Regions from separate parts of the Mesorhizobium sp. YR577 genome, predicted to be linked through region 4. Evidence: predicted binding sites of a transcription regulator. Region 4 holds the regulator's gene; each other region holds the start of a gene.
What was found. Region 4 encodes LexA, which represses DNA repair genes until DNA is damaged. Its sites were predicted from a motif close to TGTTCNNNNTGTGTTCNG; they were not measured.

Region 1 (4,947 bases), on a different contig from region 4:
ATGAGGAAGAAATAGCCGAAGCGATTCCGGAAAGTGACAAGATGCTGGCCATGGAGACCTTCATCGAATGCGGCGATGTCGACACGCTCTACCTGGACCGGCCCTATTATCTCGTACCTTCTGAGCCGGCGGGCGAAAAGGCGTTCAACGTCATTCGCGACGCTATGAACGCCTCCGGCGTGGTCGGTTTGGCACGTTCAGTTCTATTTCGCCGCGTGCGCACTGTTATGATCAGGGGGCATGATTCCGGTTTGGTAGCAAATATGTTGAACTTCGACTACGAAATCCGCCCCGCCAAAGAGGTATTCGACGGTATTTCCAAGATCAAGATTGAGGCTGAAATGCTCGATCTGGCTAAGCACATTATCAAGACCAAAACTGGAAAATTCGATCCTTCGAAATTCGACGACCGCTATGAGGATGCGCTGAACGAGCTAGTCAAAGCCAAGCTCGAGGGGCGGAAGATCAAGAAGCCAAAGATCGAGCGGGAGGAGAAGGTCATCAACCTTATGGACGCGCTTCGCAAGAGCGCTGATGCCGGAAAGAAAACCTCCCCCACACGCTCCTCAGGGGGTAAGCGGAAGGCGAACTGAGATGATGTTGCTAGCGCTGGTTATGCGTTCGGTCGGACGGTTGTAACGCCTGCAATCCGGTCCCGGACGTGGAGTGCGGGATGGTCGAGCTGCTGTTGTTGGCGGAGGGAAAGCAGGAACGACATAGTCAGCGGCGTTTTGGCTTTTCCTGTGAGATGCTCTTACGCAGCGCGTCCATGATCGAAACGACGTTGGTGGTCTCCTTGCCACCACTTTTGGCTTTTTCGTCGGACGCTGTTTTGCCCGTCTTCTTCTTCTTCTTCGCAGCGATGATTTTTTTCAACTGCCCCTGCACCGGATCAGTGACCATATCCGGCGTCCATCGCTTCAGGCTGGCCTTGATGAGCTTCTGGACCATCACGGTCGCTTCGCTATCGGCCTTCGCCTCAACCTGATCGAAGTACGGCTTTTCGTCTCGCACCTCATCGCCATAACGCAATGTCCAGACGACTATGCCCTGATCACGCGGCTCCAGCATCACAGCGCGCTCACGACGGTAAAGCACGAGACGAGAGACTCCGGCCATGCCCGTGGACCGCATCGCTTCGCGAATGACCGCGAAGGCTTCTTCGCCGATTTTGTCAGACGGTGCCAGATAATGCGGTCTGTCAAACCAGATCCACTCAATCGAGTCGCGCGGGACAAACATATCGATATCAATGGTGCGCGTGCTTTCCAGCGCCACAGCGTCAAGCTCTTCGTCCTCGACGATTACCAACCGGTCCTCGTTGTACTGGAAGCCTTTAGCCTCGTCTTGGTCTGCCACCACCTTTCCGGTCTCTGCATCGACGTAGCGGCTGTTTGCGGAATTGCCTGTTTTTCGATTAACGGTGCTAAAACGAACCTTATCACTGGCCGAGATAGCCGGCGTCATTGTGACCGGGCAGGTAACCAGCGACAGTTTCAGATAGCCTTTCCAGAATGGGCGGGGAGCCATTGCAATCCTCCAGCCACTAGAACGGATAATTTGCCCCATCGTTCCCATCGCAGGCCTGCAACTGCTGAATGATAAGACCCCTAGCGCCGAACGCCTTCTGGTGGCCATGCAAGCGCCTGTGCGGCGCCTACAGTCCGTCGACGGAAAAAAGCAGGCAGTGTGTTGCAAACAAATAAAACAGCCGATGTGCGGAATATGGAGCGATGGAACAAATTCTGTATTGGTTTCTTTCTTCTCAGCGTCCAGCACAGGGAGGAAACGCAATGAAGTCATTATCCGAGTTGTTCGAGCATACGCTGCAAGACGTCTACTATGCCGAGAATGCCATTACCAAGGCTTTGCCGAAGGTTGCGAAAGCAGCCAAGGATGCGAAGCTGAAGAAGGCTGCTGAAGATCACCTTGCGGAGACCAAGGACCAGATCAAAAAGCTCGAGATGGTCTTCAAGTCGATCGGCAAGAAGGCATCCGGCGAGAAGTGCGATGCCATTGAGGGATTGATCAAAGAAGCCGACGGCCTGATGGAAGAGGCTTCGGGCACTGCGCTCGATGCCGGCTTGCTTGCGGCGTGCCAAGCCGTTGAACACTACGAGATTGCCCGTTATGGGTCATTGCGCGAGTGGGCAAAGGACCTTGGTCACGACGAGGCGCACAAGCTTCTGAGCGAAATTCTCGATCAGGAGAAGGCAACGAACAACAAGCTTACGAACCTCGCAGTTACGTCGATCAACAGGACATCTTCTACTGCGAAGGCTGCATAGAAAGCCAAAGGGACGCGATCCGACCCCGGACTATCAGAAGCAATTCGGGAGTAGCGCCCCGATTGGGATCGCCGCCCGGTTGAATGCCGGGCAATAAGTTTCAGCAGATTTGGCGGATGCTCCGAGAGAGGAAGCTGTTCCACAGCTTCTGAGCCAGGTTCGACTCCTGGCGTCCGCTCCGGCTCCCCGGACGTAATCCAACTGGCGCTCTAAGTAAGCCCAAAGTGGTGTTGTTTTGACCAAATTCCTGGATGGTCGGTCTCAAGTATAGGAGTAACATGTAGGTGCGAATCGGCGGGAGAGATGCAATGGCCGCGCTCTATACATGGATGAGAGACCTCGGAAACGGACGAATTCAAGCTGCTGTTAAAGCGTTTCGTATTCGACGTGGCTATATTGTCAGCGTCAGGCCGCACCGTTCCGCGTTCAGATAGCATCACATCTGACCAATCCGCGATGGTATCGTGGACCTTGGGGAACACCGCTTCCAGCCCTGATCGCTTTCTTGCGAACGAAACGGAAACAATGCTTCATGGCGCGATGAATGTCGCGCTCCGTGATTCGCTTGCCCAACCAGACTATCTCGACCGCCTGAACCAGGCGCAACGAGATGCGGTGCTGCATGGGGACGGCGCAGTTGCCGTGCCGCTTCTCATTATTGCCGGTGCCGGTTCTGGCAAGACAAATACGTTGGCACACCGCGTTGCGCATCTTATCGTGAAGGGCGCAGACCCGCGTCGCATCCTGCTCATGACCTTCTCACGTCGTGCCGCAGCAGAAATGACGAAACGTGTCGAGCGCATCTCGACTGAGGTGATGGGTGCAAGGGCTGTTACATTGCTGGAAGGCCTGACATGGGCTGGTACCTTTCATTCCGTGGGCGCACGGTTGTTGCGCGACTATGCCCTCGAGATAGGTCTGAGCGAGGCCTTTACGATCCATGATCGCGAAGATTCAGCGGATTTGATGAATCTTGTCCGGCACGATCTTGGACTGTCCAAAACCGAAAGCCGCTTTCCCGCCAAGAACACCTGCCTCGCCATCTACTCGCGTGCCGTCAACGCGCAGTGTGAATTGGAGCAGGTGCTGGCCAAGTCCTTTCCCTGGTGCATCGGCTGGGCGGACGAACTCAAACAGCTGTTCGGGGCCTATGTCGAAACGAAACAGGCGCAGAACGTCCTCGATTATGACGATCTGCTTCTCTATTGGGCGCAAATGTCATCGGAGCCGGAAATCGCCGATCATATCGGTGGCCGCTTTGACCACATCCTTGTCGACGAATACCAGGATACAAATCGCCTTCAGGCTTCGGTCTTGACCGCGCTGAAACCTGATGGCCGCGGGCTAACGGTTGTTGGAGACGATGCGCAGTCGATCTATTCGTTCCGCGCAGCCGAAGTACGCAACATCTTCGACTTTCCGACACTGTTTCCATCGCCTGCTGAGATTGTCACGCTTGAGAGAAACTACCGTTCGACGCAACCGATCCTGGCCGCATCGAACGCAGTCATCGGCGAGGCGACGGAGCGTTTTACGAAGAACCTGTGGACCGAGCGGCAGTCGATGGAAAAGCCATTGCTCGTGACGGTGAGGGATGATGCCGACCAGGCCAACTATGTTTGTGAGAAAGTGCTGGAGGAACGCGAGGCGGGCGTTCAGCTAAAACAGCAAGCAGTGCTCTTTCGAGCCTCACATCATTCCGGCCCGTTGGAAGTCGAACTCACCCGAAGGAACATTCCCTTCATTAAATTCGGTGGCCTGAAGTTCCTGGACGCGGCGCATGTCAAGGACATGCTGGCGGTATTGCGTTTTGCGGAGAATCCGCGTGATCGCGTTGCTGCCTTCAGGGTACTGCAATTGTTGCCCGGTATCGGTCCATCGTCGGCAGGGGAGGTTATCGACGTGATGGAGGGTGCGCTCGATGTCACTCTGGGTCTGTCCATCTATCGGCCCCCGGCAAGGGGCGCTGCGGATTGGCCTGGTTTCGTTGATGTCTTCACCGCTCTGCGAAACGGAAACAGTACCTGGCCATCCGACATGGAACGGGTCCGGTTATGGTATGAGCCACATCTTGATCGCATTCACGAAGATGCTGCAGTTCGCCGTGCAGATCTGCTCCAGCTTGAGCAGATTGCTGCGGGATACCCGTCGAGGCAAAAATTTCTGACCGACCTGACGCTTGACCCCCCTGATGCAACGAGCGACCACGCCGGGCCGCCACATCTCGACGAGGACTATCTGATCCTGTCGACCATCCATTCAGCCAAAGGCCAGGAATGGAAAAACGTCTTCGTTCTCAATACCGTCGATGGTTGCATCCCGTCCGATCTTGCAGTCGGCGAGCGCAACGAGATCGAGGAAGAACGACGTCTACTCTATGTGGCGATGACGCGTGCGAAGGACGCGCTGCATCTGATCACCCCACAAAAATTTTACACCCACGGACAGGCCTCGCGAGGCGATCGCCACGTCTACGCGTCCCGCACACGTTTCATACCAAGTACCATATTGGACAAGTTTACGTCGGTTACTTGGCCCAAAGCTTTCAACACGGCGGCTGGATCAAAGCATCCGGAGGTTCGTGTCGATCTGAAAAGTCGTATGCGCGGCATGTGGAAGTAGGCACGCAGTTTGCCAGATGGGAGCTGGTGGGAGGCCT
Region 2 (4,947 bases), on a different contig from region 4:
AAACCGGAAGTCTGCGAAGTCGGCAAATCCGCCATGCACACGGTCGGCATAAGGGCTCGCGAAGCAGCAAAAATCGCCTTCGAGATGCTGGACAGCAAATTCGGCGAGCCCGACACCGCGACGAAAACCGGCAGCGTCCCGCCGGTCGCGCCGGAAGCACCGGCTGCCAACTAACGATTTCTCTTTGCCGCCCAGCGAGGCGGCCACACCGCAGGCCAGTCTGCCCTCTCGGCGCCTGCGGTGTCTTTCTTTTTCCGTGACGTCGCGCGGCCGCGGCATTATATCGAGCGCATGAGCGCAACTATGCAAAGCATCCGCGACGACTTCGCCTTCCTTGACGAATGGGAAGATCGTTACCGCTATGTCATCGAGCTTGGTGAGGCTCTGCCTCCCTATCCGGACTCGGCGCGCGACGATGCCCACAAGGTTCAAGGTTGCGTCAGTCAGGTCTGGCTGCTTACCGAACCCGCCGAAGGTGTCGATCCGGTCATCAATTTCCAGGGCGACTCGGACGCTCATATCGTTCGCGGGCTCGTTGCGATCATGCTTGCGCTTTTTTCCGGCAGGCGCGCCAGCGAGATCATAACGACAGACGCCGAAGCCGTTTTGCGTTCTCTCGGCCTCGACGAACATCTGACGCCGCAGCGCGCAAACGGGCTTCGTTCGATGATCAAGCGCATCAAGCGCGACGCCGAGGCTGCGCTGCAGCCGGCCTAAGCCGGCTCGTCACCTGTCCAGCACCGGGCGATAGTCTTCACTGCCCCAATGCAGCATTCTTTTTGCCGGGCTCGGCGTGACTGACTGCGGACGATAATGCCTGCTCAGCACACCGAGCGCGGTCTTCAGGACAATCTTGGCTGAGCGAACCGGCCATCCGCGCTCCAGTTCCACTTGTTCCAGACCCTTCAGGAAGCAACATACATCGATGAGAACGCCCGAAAGCTCCGGGCCAACGACTGTGATTGCCCGATCAACCCGCTGGCGCGCCGCCAGTGCCGAGTCGGTCAGTTCCGCGATCCCATTTCCGCCCCCGCGCTTGCCGGAAGCCACGCTGGCTACCCAGTTCGCACCCAGCCGCGGCATGATCTGACCGCGCGTGTAGTCCGAACGCAGGCGCTCACCCGCCTCGAATTCAGCCAGCGACAGGAAGGACGCACCCGTCCTTGTCTTGCGGCGCATCAACTGCCCAAGCGGCGATTCGGAAAGATTGACCGTCGCCAGCGCAGAAATGCCGTCGACTTCAATCACCCTCGTTTCAAACTCGCGCTGCCGCTGCTGAGAGGCGGTTTCATCGGCCACTACTGCCTGTGTTCCAGCAGGACGCGCCGCGACAAGCCTCACCTTGTCATCGCGGCGGGCGACCACGCCACGGCCGATCAGATCGACAAGAGCCTCCCGATCCACGGCGATCGTCCCGTGCTCTTCGCCTTCGAGCAGAAGTTTTCCGCCGACCGCCGTTTCCTGAACCAGGGCGGGGCCTCTGGACAGAAAGCGTAAGATCCGCCGACAGCCTTCATTGTCTTCGATCATCTGATGCGTCATTTCAAAAACTCGCTTTGTTGCCGAACGCTGCCAGTGCGACCCGCTCGGTAAGCGCGACCATGCGATCGAAGTCCGCGTCATCCCGCAAATCCTCGACCAGGTGACAGGCGTACATGACCGTGGTGCGGTCGCGCCCGAAGCCGGCTCCTACGTCGCGCATCGTCACGCTCAACGCGACATGCGTGACATACATCGCGATGTGCCTGACCCGCGACACGCCGAGGCCACCCCGACCCGGACTGCGCAGTTCCTTGCTCGACACGTTGAACAAGGCAGCCGTGATATCCATCATGCCTTCGCACAATTCGATAATGCGTTCTTCCCGCCGCCCACTGCTCGACGTCAGCGAGACGCGTGGGGGCTCCGTCTCTTCCTGGTAATTTCTGGATACTGCCGCCGTGAGATGCACTGAACCTTTCCCTCCGCATGTAGGAATAAGTTCTTATATCTGCACTCGACGGGAATGTGAACAAAAGAGGAACATTTTTAGTGGGCAAAAATACCCATCACATTGAAATAGCGTTGTTTTTTTCTAATCGGAAAAAATAAAAAGCCGATTTTTATCCCCCTCATTGGGAGGCGGCGGATAGTGCGTTCAACCGGGGTCAACAAAGGAAACCCACTTGAATGAACGACATTCGCGCTGAATCACAGGCATTCCGTGCCCGCCAGATGGCCGAGACGGAAAACGCCCGGCAACTCGCGGCACTTCATCTCGCCTGCGGCATCGATTTGAAAACGGCGCTGAGCGCTGCCCCTGAACCAAGGCTTCGGCTGATAATTCGCTTGGAAAGGGCGATCGAACGCGAGCGTCTCAAGGGCATGCGCAGGCATTGGACCTACGATCTGAACCGCCACATCGCGTTGAAGCAGGTGCTCGACCGGCTGCGCGATGCAGGACTGCCGCCTCGAATGGTTGCTTCCCCTGCCCCATGCCGGACGCAGAAACGCAGACGGCGCCCGAAGGCGCCGCCGAAACTGTATTGATTGCTGTTTATTTACTGGCCGTCTTGCGTTTGCGGCCCAGGCCCATCTTCTTGGCCAGCTGCGAACGAGCCGCTGCATAGTTCGGCGCGACCATCGGATAGGCAGGGTCCAGGCCCCACTTTTCACGATACTGGTCGGGCGACAGACCATAGTGGGTCATCAGGTGACGCTTGAGCGACTTGAACTTCTTTCCGTCTTCAAGGCAGACGATGTATTCTTCATGAACCGAGCGTTTCGGATTGACAGCAGGCTTCTGCTTGTCGGTCTGCGGCTGCTCTACAGCTCCACCAACACGACCGAGCGCTGCATGTACGTCGGCGATAAGATTTGGCAGTTCGCCAACCGGAACTGGATTATTGCTGACATAAGCAGCAACCACATCGGCTGTCAGCTCAATTAGCATTTCGGAATTCTTGGTAGACGTATCGGTAATGTCCATATTCTTCTGGCCCCAGGGATAAGTTTCAAAAACGCCCCTTTTTTTGATTTTGTGGGGCTTTGCGGAATTTCACGACAGGCAAGACCATTACGACTCGCGTCGATCCTTCTTAATGACCTTCACCGCAAAGTAAGTCAATTAAATATTTTCTCATCTATTGTTTTTGACCTTGGTCAGTCCAGATAATCACACTAAATATCTTTAGGATACTGACATCCCCCACCCTTAAGTAGGTGAAAGCTCAGCAGCATCGTCAAATGCCGCTTCTGCACTATATTTTTTATTGCCAGTGGATCAATTTCGCGTGATTTTTTTCGTCTTCTGGACGAAACCTTCAATATCATCCCGAACGGACTTGTCCCACATGCGATAACCGGAAGCATGTGCAGCCTTTGCAAGCAGATGCGAAGATATCGGCACAGTTAACAGGAAGAATATCACGCCTGCGATCGCCCTGGTCGATATGGCAAGATCCTGCGATTGAACGGCAAGCGCTATCAACATGACGCACGATCCCAACGTGCCGGCTTTGGAGGCTGCGTGCATCCGCGTGTACAGATCTGGTAGCCGAAGCAGGCCTATCGATGCGATCAAGGCAAAAATAGCGCCGATTACGATCAGAATACCTGCAGCATAATCAAGCAACGGTTCGATCATCGCTTCCCCCTCCTGGGTCGGCTTTTGGCGCCCTTCGGACCGTCGAAATCCTTGGCTCCGCGGCTCAACACGAAGCGCGCGAAGGCGACCGTGGCAAGAAAACCGACGAGCCCGAGCGCAATCGCAATATCGACATGAAAGGCATAGCCGGTCTTGATGCCGAGAACAGCGATGAAGCCGATGGCGATGGCCACCAGCATGTCGAGCGCAAGAATACGATCCGGAAGCGTTGGTCCGCGCAGTACCCGCAAGACCGTCAGCAGAAAGGAAAGACTGAGCAACGCCAGAGCGACGATCACGCAATAGGCCAGGAAGTCTTCACCAGAGATCATCGGAACGCCTCCAGTATCTTGCGCTCAAAACCCGTCTCGATGTCCTTGATCGCCGCTTCCGGGTCGGAACAGTCGATCGCATGGACGTAAAGCAGGCGCTTGTCGTCCGAAACATCGACCGAGAGCGTGCCGGGCGTGAGCGTAATAAGGTTTGCCAGCAAGGTTATCTCGAAATCGCGATCCACCTTCAAAGGATAGGCGAATATGCCGGGTTGCAGTTCCATCCTGGATGAAACAACGAGCCTAGCCACGCGCCATGCAGAAAGAATCAGTTCTTTGACGAACAGCAGAGCCAGCGAAAGCACCTTGCCGGGGCGAAAGGCACTGCGAAACGGCCCCCTTTGTTCTCGAACGAGATAGAGCGTCAGGCTTCCGAGGACCAGGCCGAAGACGAGGTTCGGAAGGGTGAAGGAGCCGGTTACGGCCGCCCATGCGAGAGCGAGCAGGATTACGCCGAGATAGATCGTCATCAGCCGCCTCCCGCCGGAAATACCGCACCGATATAGCCGGCATTGTTCAGAAGCCCGCCGGCGGCAATGTCTGCTATTTTGATGAACGGCTCGGGATACACGCCCAAAACGACGATCGGGACCATCAAGGCCAGCAGCACACCGTAGCCAAGAACCGGTGACGCCGTATCGGTCGCCAGCGCCTTCGTTGCACCCGCACCTTCCCGCTCCCGCCAGAATGCCAGAATGAACACGCGCCCCAAGGCGATGGTCGTGAGGAAACCGCTCAGCAGAACCGCACCGGCAAGCAACCATTGATTTGCCTCCAGCGAGGCTTTTACGAGCAGAACCTTCGGCCAGAGGCCCGAGCCCGGCGGCAGGCCCGCAACGGCCAGCGCCAGCACGAGTGCAATCGCAGTCAACAGCGGCGTGCTTCGATAGAGCCCGGCAAGTTCGCGCAGGGAGAAACTGCCGCCAAGTTCCTTCATCATTCCGGCCAGCAGATAAAGCGCCGTCATGACCAGCATGGAATGCACGGCGT
Region 3 (4,947 bases), on a different contig from region 4:
CCGCGCGCTGGCTGGTGCCGCGTCTCAGCCGTTTCTTCTCGCGATTTCCGGAAATCCTCATCCGCATCGATGCCTCGACCCAGATCGCCGACCTCAACCGCTCGGATATCGATCTGGGTATCCGGCTGGGCAAGGGCCGTTGGCCGGGCGCGCGGGCCGAACTGCTGCTGCCGATGGAGATATTTCCGGTCTGCTCGCCGCACGTCGCCCGCAAGCTGAAATCCATTCCCGATCTTGCCAAGGTCTGGGAGATTCGCGACGAGAACTCCATGATCTCATGGCAAGACTGGTTCAACGCCGCCGGCGTCGAACCAGTCATGCCCATCCAGGGAGCCAGTTTCACCGATCCGATCCTGTGCCTGGAGGCGGTGATCGCCGGCCAGGGCATCATGCTTGCATGGCAGTTTCTTGCAGCGGACGCGCTAGCCGACGGCCGATTGGTCGCGCCCTTCGGTATCGCTGCACCGAGCGGGCTCGGCCACTATATCGTCACCGGCGAAGACAAGCGGGCAAGCCGCAAGGTCGATTGCTTTCGCAAATGGGTGCACGAAGAAGTGAGCGCGACGCTGGCAAATATGCAGTCGCCGCAGGTCCAGAAGCTCCCCGGCAGAGGTGTTCAGCCATCGCTTTCGGAGCTATGAATCCCGCCGGACAGTCAAAGGAGCAGTTCTACCATGACCTCGCATATCAGCGCGATTGACGCTGCCATCGATCCCGTCAAACTCGACCGCCTGGCGGAAGTGGCCATCAAGATCGGCCTGCAATTGCAGCCCGGGCAGGACCTCGTGATGACGGCTCCGACCTCGGCGCTTGGTTTCGTGCGGCGTATCGTCGAACACGCCTACAAGGCGGGCGCCGGCATCGTCACGCCGATCTTTTCCGACGACGAGCTGACGCTGGCCCGCTACCGCCACGCGCCCGACGCCAGTTTCGACAAGGCCGATGGCTGGCTCTATGACGGCATGGCCAAGGCTTTCGCCGGCGGCGCTGCACGGCTTGCGGTGCGCGGCGACAACCCGATGCTGCTTGCCTCGCAGAACCCGGCAAAGGTTTCGCGCGCCAACAAGGCCACCTCTATGGCTTACCGGCCGGCGCTGGAAAAGATCACCGGCTTCGACATCAACTGGAACATCGTCGCCTACCCGAACACCGCCTGGGCAAAACTGGTATTCCCCAACGATCAGGAAGATGTTGCCGTCGCCAAGCTTGCCGACGCGATCTTCTCGGCCTCGCGGGTGAATTCGGACGATCCGGTGAGCGCCTGGAAGGACCACAATGCAGCGCTTGCCCGCCGCACCGCCTGGCTGAATGGCAAAGCCTTCCATGCGCTGCATTACACAGGCCCCGGCACCGATCTCACCATCGGTCTTGCCGACGGCCACAAATGGAACGGCGGCGCCGAGACCGCGAAGAACGGCATCACCTGCAACCCGAACATCCCAACCGAGGAAGTTTTCACCACGCCGCATGCGCGACGGGTCGAGGGGCACGTCAGCAGCACCAAGCCGCTCTCCTATCAGGGCACGCTGATCGACAATATTTCAGTGCGATTCGAGGAAGGCCGCATTGTCGAAGCGAACGCCTCGAAGGGCTCGGACGTGCTCGGCAAGGTTCTCGATACGGACGAAGGTGCGCGCCGCCTCGGTGAAGTGGCGCTGGTGCCGCATTCCTCGCCGATCTCGCAGAGTGGGCTCCTGTTCTACAATACGCTGTTCGACGAGAATGCCGCCAGCCACATCGCGCTCGGCCAGTGCTATTCCACCTGCTTCAACGACAGCAACCTGTCGCCGCAGGAAGTCGCCGCGCGCGGCGGCAATTCGAGCCTGATCCACATCGACTGGATGATCGGGTCTGGCAAGATCGACATCGACGGCGTCAACAAGGACGGCAGCACCGAACCGGTCATGCGCGCCGGCGAGTGGGCCTGAGCATTTTAGCCGAATTGCGCCGCGCGCTCACGAGGTGCGCGGCGCAATGCCTTGCCCGGCATCGGGCCGGCTATTTTGTGGAGAACATTTCCGCGTAACGTTCCGGCTTGAAACCGACGAGCAATTTCCCGCTGACATCGAGCACAGGGCGTTTGACCATAGAAGGCTGTGCCAGCATCAGCGCCATTGCTTTCTCGGTATCAAGGTCCTGCTTGTCGCCCTCGGCAAGCGCCCGGAACGTGGTGCCGGCGCGGTTCAACAGCACCTCCCAGCCGAGTTCCTTGCACCAACCCGCCAGTTGCGCGCGGTCAAGCCCCTCGGTCTTGTAGTCATGGAACCGGTACTCGATACCATGGCCTTCCAGCCATGTGCGGGCCTTCTTCATCGTGTCGCAGTTCTTGATGCCGTAGATGGTGACGGTCAATTCCAGCCTCTCCTATTGCGCCAAGACGTTTTACCCGCGCAAAGGCCATCTGCCGAGTGTTTCATATTTGGTCTGGCCCAGTTTGCTGTGGATGAGGATGAACTCATCGACCTCGAAACTGACGGGCTCGATCGGACACATCGGAACGGAAATTGGTGCATAGAACAGCGTCATATGCGGGGTGAACTCGAACCCCGCCTTCAGGCCGTTCTTTCGCATCGCAACAGCAAGGCGCTGGTGAAGCTCGAATGTTGCAGCGTTTCCGTCGCCACAGAGCACAAAAGGATACTTACCCGGGCGGCGGCCGGTGAAGGACATCGCTCGATCCAGAGAAACTGTGAAAGGCTTGCCCGACACGGCCTCTGCGGCCCGGCAAGCAGCCCAGATATACTTGCTCTTCAGCCGGGGAAAATCGCCGACATGTTGCAGCGAAACGTGCAGATGATCAAGTGGACGCAATTGCGCGCTGATACCATACAAGCTCTTGATATAATTTCCGATTTTCTCGACTAGCGCCTTCGCCATCCCGCCCAGGAAGACGGTGAAGAATACGCGATCCGGATGCCTTCGCAGCGGGATATTTTCCTCCATGAAATCAAATCGCTTCTGCATGGCATACCTCCCTGGAATGCCCTCATCCTTCTGGGTTGACATCTAGAACAAAACAAGAACATTCGCAACAAAAATGATTCGGGAATGTGCTCAGAACCCACGCCCGCCAGATCAGACTGCATTCACCTTGGAGGCATCCTGTCGAATCTTGGCAGAGCTGGATCGAGGTGGTCCCACGCATGACCGCCGGCAGCCCAGAAAACCATTTGCGGTTTGTATCGGCCTGGATCGTCGAGGCTGGCAGCGCTGACGATGAAAAGATCAGGCATGTCTGGAAAGGTTATGTAGACGGGTGAACCGCAGGTGGGGCAGAAGGCGCGCGCTTTGACGGTTCCGCCATCGCCCACCATGTTCCAATGGGTCGCTTCGCCCTCCACCTTAACGGGCGCGCCGTTGAAGGTCAGGTGGGATTGGTGCCCGGTGCCACTGTCATGCTGACACTGGCGACACTGGCAGTCGTTCATCATGATTGGTTCGGCAGAAATCTCATATCGGATCGCGCCGCAGGCGCATCCGCCGGTGTAAGGCTTGCTCACGTCTTTTCTCCTGCTGTGAAGTGGTTGCGGGCCGAGAAAACTTCGCTCAGCCCTTTTCGTACTCGTCGTGGCGCCGCCACCAGACGCCCTGTTCGTTGCGCCCTTTGGGTGCGCGGTCGAGCCACTGGTACGTGCCCCATAGGCCATCCAGTCCGCGCGCATAGGCGGAATAGGTGTGGTAGACGACACCGTCCTCGTGCACGAACGCGCTTAGGCCCGGTCTCTCTCGTGTGTATGTGGCAGTGTCGGTTCCGGACATGGTCGCGAAGATAGTGGCGCCGTCCGGCGTCGTACGCGAGGGTATCACGGCGACAGGCAACGGCGCCTCGCGCTCATAGTTGTATTCGATACCGCCTTCGCTCTGCTGCTCCTCGGTGAACCAGACATTGAAATCGGCGTTGAAGTCGCTGCTGAACGAGGATGCCCAGGGAAACGTCCAGCCCATCCGCCGCTTATAGACCTGCAGCTTTGCGAGCGGCGCCCGCGATACAGCCCAAAACGCGACGTCGTGGTTTTCCAGGTGGACGAAGACACCATTGAATCCATCCGCAATCGCGGAACAGGAAGGGCACCCCGCCTTGTAGTCCGGTCCGAACATGAAGTGGTACATGAGAAGCTGCGAGCGTCCTTTGAAGAGGTCTGCCAGCGTGGCATTCCCTTCATCGGTCTCGAAGCTGTATTGCTTGTCGATCCGAACCCAAGGCAGTTCCTGCCGCTGCTGCGCCAGCGTGTCACTGTGCCGCGTCAGCTCCTTTTCCTCCTTGAGCAGTGCTACCCGGGCCTTCAGCCACTGGTCTCGCGAAACGACTTGATGCGGCATGGTCAACCTCCTCTTGTCGAGATGCCTCTTTCCAGTTCGATCCCCTCGCCAATCTCCAATGCGGTCAGGTCTTCGATATGCGTCAGTGCAGCTTTTTCGGAGAAACCTGTTCTGCGGCCATGACATCCAGCCTTTGGAAGCACTTGGGCCAGCCTTGGCTCATATTGTTGAAAGCCGTGTCATTCTTCGGCGTGACGAAGCCGGAGTGGACAAGGCGAAGGCGGGTTCCGTTGTCGACCCTGGACAGGATAAATGTGACGACCGTGTCCAGCCGCGAACCATATCCGACGTTTCCGTCATCTCCGCCTTTCCAGGCGTAGGCGAGGCGCTCGTTCGGCACCACCTCCAGCACCTGGCAGCGAATGACACCATCCCACCTGCCTGCCGGCGTCGTCTGAAACGTGAAGTGCTTGCCCTGCACGGGCTCGAACCCCGTCGGCTCCATCATCCAGCGGGCGATCAGATCGCCGGTTGTCAGCGCTTTCCAGATGGTCTGCGGAGCATGCGGAAAGACCTCGTCGACCACGATCTCTTGCGTGCCGGATTTCAATGCAGCGTCGTTCATGGATCGATTTCCTTCAGCAATTCTCGGAGATCTGCAAAGCGCTCGCGCCAGAAGACGCCGTA
Region 4 (4,947 bases):
CGGGGCTGGCGGTCGGGTCGGAAATCAGCGGTGCGGTCAAGCTGATGCCGCCTTCCGGGCCGGTGCGGCCCGACAGCTATGATTTTTCCTTCAAGAGCTATTTTGACAGGATTGGCGCAAGCGGATTTTTTCTGCGCGGCCCGGAACTCGTCATGGCGGGTGAAGCGCCGTCGGTAGGTGACCGGTTTTCCATCTGGGTCGAAAATGCCCGAAACCTCATCGCGGATCGCATCAGAAGTCAGATCGGCGGCCCGGAAGGCGAGATCGCAGCCGCCCTTGTGGTCGGCATACGCGCCGGCATTCCCGAAGACATCAACGAATCGATGCGCCGCACCGGCATCTACCACATCATCTCGATCTCCGGGCTGCACATGGCGCTTGTCGCCGGCACCGTGATGGGCTCATTGCGCGCGGTATTCGCATTGTTTCCCGGCTTTTCGTCGCGCTGGCCGGTCAAGAAATATGCCGCCGCCGCTGCTTTGGTCGCGATTGCCTCCTATCTTTTCATCTCCGGTGGCGAGGTCGCGGCCCAACGCAGCTTCATCATGCTCGCGATCATGCTGACTGCGCTGCTGTTCGACCGCGGTGCGCTGACCATGCGCAATCTGGCGATCGCGGCCATCGTCGTCATTGTAATTTCGCCGCATGAGGTTATCGGCCCGAGCTTCCAGATGTCTTTCGCGGCAACGGCTGCTCTGGTCGGCGCTTATGCCTTGTGGGCGGAGAGGCGTTCGCAAAGGTCAAAGCCTTTTGTTCCTCCGGGCAATGCGTCACTGATTGCCGGTTTGACCAAGCGCACGATCGGCTCGGTCGGTGCACTCGCCATGACCTCGATCATCGCCGGTCTCGCGACGACCGCATTCGGCGCCTATCATTTTCAAAGGGTTTCGCCGCTCAGCCTGCTCGCCAATCTCGGCGTCATGCCCGCCGTATCGATCCTCGTCATGCCTTTTGCTGTCGCCGGTTCATTGGCGATGCCGCTCGGCCTGGATGGCCCGTTCTTCTACGTTATGGGCAAAGGGCTGACGGCGATGATCGTCATCTCACAATGGATATCGGATCGCTCGCCCATCGACGCCGTCGGGCTGGTTTCGGGGCGATCCCTGGTATTGCTCACCGTCGCGCTGGTGATTGCGACGATGGCCTCGACGTGGCTGCGGTTGCTCGCAGTGCCTTTCGCGCTCGCAGGAATGCTGCTTCTGGCAGATGTGCGAGCGCCAGACATTCTCGTCTCGGAAGATGCGAGACTGGTGGCCGTACCGGTCGATGATGAAAATCTCGCAGTCAACCGCGCGCGGCCGAACGAATTCACCATCGAAAACTGGAAGCGGGCGCTGTTGTCGGAATATCTGATCAAGCCGGTCGATACGATCAATGATGCCGGCAAGAAAAGGTCGAGCCGGGCTGGGCGCCGTAATTCACCAACCGACGCGTCCTTCGATGATTCCGCGGAAATTGAAGCGGCCGACCTTGCATCAAGCGATACGGCCGTTTCGTCGGGACAATCTCGCGAAAAGCCGGTGAACTCGCTCGCTGCTGGTTTCGATTGCCATAACGGTCTGTGTCTGGCGACGCACAGATCGGGCGCAATCATCGCTCACGCTGCCGATTGGCGTTCCGCGCGACGCGCGTGCGACTATGCCAGCCTCATCGTGATCGACGACGCGACTGCCGAGGATGTCTGCGAAGACGCCGTCCCGCTGGTTGTCACCAAGCGCGAACTGGCCAAGTTCGGCAGCGCCGCCGTCTATCTCTATGGCGACATTTCGGATCGTCGTGCCGAAATTCGTTTCGCGCTGACACAACCATACCGCCCCTGGCATACACAACGAGCATTTTCTCGAGAGGCGAGAGGACTGCCGCCTTATCAGCGGAGAGAAAGTAAGCCGGCGAACAATCAGTTAAAAAAGTCGAGATACTCAAATTCGCGAAGCGCCAAACCATAGTCAGGCGCTGCCGCGTGTCGTCAATAACGCCGGATCAATCCCACCAGCTTGCCCTGGACCTTCACACGGTCAGGTCCGAAAATCCGCGTTTCATAGGCTGGATTGGCGGCTTCCAGCGCAATGGAAGCGCCCTTGCGGCGGAAGCGCTTGAGCGTGGCTTCCTCTTCATCTACCAGCGCAACGACGATTTCGCCGGGGTTTGCCGTATTGGCATTGCGGATGATCACCGTGTCGCCGTCAAAAATACCGGCCTCGATCATCGAATCGCCTTTGACTTCAAGCGCATAGTGCTCGCCGCCCATGATCATCTCCGGCGGCACGGAGATTGAATGCGTCTTGTGCTGGATGGCTTCGATCGGCACACCGGCAGCGATCCGGCCCATTACGGGGATCGAAACGGCGGAGCCGACATCATCATTCCCGGCTACAGGGCCGCGCGCAGGTTCCGGGGGGCGTCGACCTAGGCTGCCCTCGATGACGCTCGGCGAGAATTTCGCGCGCTGCGGTGCCAGCCCGGGGGCCATGGAGTCGGGCAGGCGGAGAACTTCGAGTGCGCGAGCGCGATTCGGTAGCCGGCGAATGAACCCGCGCTCTTCAAGAGCAGTGATCAACCTGTGGATGCCGGATTTCGATGCCAGATCGAGCGCTTCCTTCATTTCATCGAAGGAAGGCGGGATTCCCGCTTCTTTCATCCTCTCGTGGATGAACATTAGAAGCTCGTGTTGCTTGCGCGTCAGCATGGCCACCCCCGAAGAATCAAACCAAAAACAAAACCAGAACAAACACTATCTGTTCCATTTGTGTTCTGCAACCGTTTAAATTTTAATGAATATCTTAAGGTACTGGAAACAATACGCGAACGCGCCGATATTGGAACCAGTCGATCGGATATGTGCCGATCGATAGGCCTGACCTAGCGAATCCTCAGGACGGTGCATGGCGCACCAGCCTCGGCCGCCGGCGCAAAAGGTTCGCGGATGATCAACGCATTGGCCTCGGTGAATGTCCTCAGCATTGAGGAATCCTGGATCTCGAACGGCGTCGCTACGAGCCCGGCATCGTCGTCTCGAAGAACGGCGCGCACATAATCCTGGCGCAGATCGTTGGCCTGCATTGCTGCGCCGAGGAAAGCCTCATGGATATCAGACACATGGTGCCGCCCGCCAAGTCGCGACAGCAGCGGCTTCAGGAACAGATGCGAGCAGACAAGACTCGCCACCGGATTTCCGGGCAAGCCGATGCAGCGGGTGTGCCCGAGTCGGCCGAACATCAGCGGCTTGCCGGGCCGCATAGCGATCTTCCAGAAATCGAGCTTTACGCCTTCGCTGGTCAAAACGTCGTGGATGAAGTCGTGATCGCCGACGGATGCGCCGCCCAGAGTCACGATCACGTCTGCGCCGGCCTCCATGGCTCGCTTGATCAGCGCCGCGATGGCCTCCTTGCGATCGGGCGCGATGCCGAGGTCGAGCACCCTTGCGCCAACCGATTCGGCGATCGCTGCCACGCCGAAGCTGTTCGAGGCGATGATCTGGTCGGGGCCTGGTTCGCTGCCCGGCGGCAAAAGCTCGTCGCCGGTGGCGATGATCGCCAGCAGCGGCTTTTTCACGACGGGAAGGCGAGGGTGGTTGGCCGAGGCTGCAAGCGAAAGCGCACCCGCGTCCAGGACCCTGCCTTTGTCCAGCAGCAGGTCGCCTGTGGAAAAATCGAGGCCCCGGCGCCTTATGTGGCGACCGGCATCCACCGTTTCGGTGACCTCTACGGTTCTGCCATCGAGCTTTCGGGTGTTCTCCTGAATGACGATGGTATCGACACCATCCGGCATCGGCGCTCCCGTGAAGATGCGGACGGCCTGACCCGGCTCTACTTTGCCGGCAAAGCGCCGCCCAGCCGGAGCTTCGCCGATAACGTGCAGCGTTGCCGGGACATTGGCGACGTCAGCACTGCGCACCGCATATCCATCCATGGCCGATGCGTCGAACGGCGGTTGCGTGCGCAGCGCTCGTACAGGTTCGGCCAGCACGCGCTCGGCAGCCTCGGCCAACGCTACGGATTCCGCGTTGCCGGGACCGGCGCCATCTAGCAGTCGCTGTAGGGCCTCGGCGACCGGAAGGAGTGCCATCTATGCGTCCACCCGGTAGTCGCCGGATTTGCCGCCGGTCTTCTGGACCAGCCTGATGCCGGAAATGACCATGCCGCGATCGACGGCCTTGGCCATGTCGTAGATGGTCAGGCAGGCGACGGAAGCCGCCGTCAGCGCTTCCATTTCGACACCGGTCTTGCCGGTGACGCGGGCAAGTGCGGTCACGCGCAGGCCGGGCAGGGAATCGTCAGCTTCGATGTCGACCGAAACCTTGGTTAGGAGCAGCGGGTGGCAGAGCGGGATCAGCTCATGTGCCCGCTTGGCCGCCATGATGCCGGCGATGCGCGCAGTGCCAAGAACATCGCCCTTCTTGGCGTTGCCCTCGCGGATCAGTTTCAGCGTTTCGGGCAACATGGTGACAAAGCCCTCGGCGATCGCCGTGCGCTCTGTTTCAGCCTTTTCGCCGACATCGACCATATGCGCCTGGCCTTCGACGCCGAGATGGGTGAGGGCGGGTTTGCCGCTCATGGCCTAGCCATTTACCGCTTGCGCGGCCTTGCCAGTCAGCAGCGCACGCGTTGCCGCTGCCACGTCCTGCTGCCGCATCAGGCTCTCACCGACCAGGAATGTGCCGATGCCGAAACGTTCCAGCCGCCGGCAATCCTCGTGGGTAAAGATCCCACTTTCGCCGACCAGCAAGCGGTCATCGGGCACCAGTGACGACAATCTTTCCGACGTCTCAAGGCTTGTCTCGAAGGTCCGCAGGTTGCGGTTGTTAATGCCAACCAGTTGCGAGGACAGTTTCAGTGCCCGCTCTGTCTCAGCCTCGTCATGCACTTCGATCAGAACGTCCATGCCGAGTTCGAAGGCCGCATCTTCCAGTGCCTTGGCATCGTCGTCCGTCAGGCTGGCCATGATGAT

Region 1: BM413_RS30615 (ATP-dependent helicase) is a predicted target of LexA. The motif match lies at 2,796-2,813, and genes of this name have one in related genera.
Region 2: BM413_RS13585 (cytoplasmic protein) is a predicted target of LexA. The motif match lies at 2,008-2,025, and genes of this name have one in related genera.
Region 3: BM413_RS30795 (2'-5' RNA ligase family protein) is a predicted target of LexA. The motif match lies at 3,008-3,025, and genes of this name have one in related genera.

The regions. Positions count from the first base shown of each region.
Region 1 covers NZ_FPBI01000040.1:14,750-19,696, forward strand. Annotated here, with positions in the region: gene BM413_RS30600 (non-homologous end joining protein Ku) at 1-593, shown strand, start outside; gene BM413_RS30605 (non-homologous end joining protein Ku) at 721-1,530, opposite strand; gene BM413_RS30610 (YciE/YciF ferroxidase family protein) at 1,794-2,288, shown strand; gene BM413_RS30615 (ATP-dependent helicase) at 2,829-4,910, shown strand.
Region 2 covers NZ_FPBI01000008.1:153,305-158,251, reverse strand. Annotated here, with positions in the region: gene BM413_RS13605 (DUF5330 domain-containing protein) at 1-174, shown strand, start outside; gene BM413_RS13600 (SufE family protein) at 292-717, shown strand; gene BM413_RS13595 (DUF6456 domain-containing protein) at 727-1,542, opposite strand; gene BM413_RS13590 (helix-turn-helix domain-containing protein) at 1,544-1,951, opposite strand; gene BM413_RS13585 (cytoplasmic protein) at 2,170-2,529, shown strand; gene BM413_RS13580 (Ros/MucR family transcriptional regulator) at 2,537-2,968, opposite strand; gene mnhG (monovalent cation/H(+) antiporter subunit G) at 3,263-3,625, opposite strand; gene BM413_RS13570 (cation:proton antiporter) at 3,622-3,957, opposite strand; gene BM413_RS13565 (Na+/H+ antiporter subunit E) at 3,954-4,427, opposite strand; gene BM413_RS13560 (Na+/H+ antiporter subunit D) at 4,427-4,947, opposite strand, start outside.
Region 3 covers NZ_FPBI01000041.1:16,354-21,300, forward strand. Annotated here, with positions in the region: gene BM413_RS30780 (LysR substrate-binding domain-containing protein) at 1-641, shown strand, start outside; gene BM413_RS30785 (aminopeptidase) at 675-1,928, shown strand; gene BM413_RS30790 (ArsC family reductase) at 1,999-2,352, opposite strand; gene BM413_RS30795 (2'-5' RNA ligase family protein) at 2,383-2,964, opposite strand; gene BM413_RS30800 (GFA family protein) at 3,087-3,500, opposite strand; gene BM413_RS30805 (DUF899 domain-containing protein) at 3,547-4,320, opposite strand; gene BM413_RS30810 (SRPBCC family protein) at 4,403-4,885, opposite strand; gene BM413_RS30815 (ArsR/SmtB family transcription factor) at 4,882-4,947, opposite strand, start outside.
Region 4 covers NZ_FPBI01000015.1:168,722-173,668, forward strand. Annotated here, with positions in the region: gene BM413_RS21810 (ComEC/Rec2 family competence protein) at 1-1,946, shown strand, start outside; gene lexA (transcriptional repressor LexA) at 1,967-2,686, opposite strand; gene glp (molybdopterin molybdotransferase MoeA) at 2,860-4,065, opposite strand; gene moaC (cyclic pyranopterin monophosphate synthase MoaC) at 4,066-4,554, opposite strand; gene trpC (indole-3-glycerol phosphate synthase TrpC) at 4,558-4,947, opposite strand, start outside.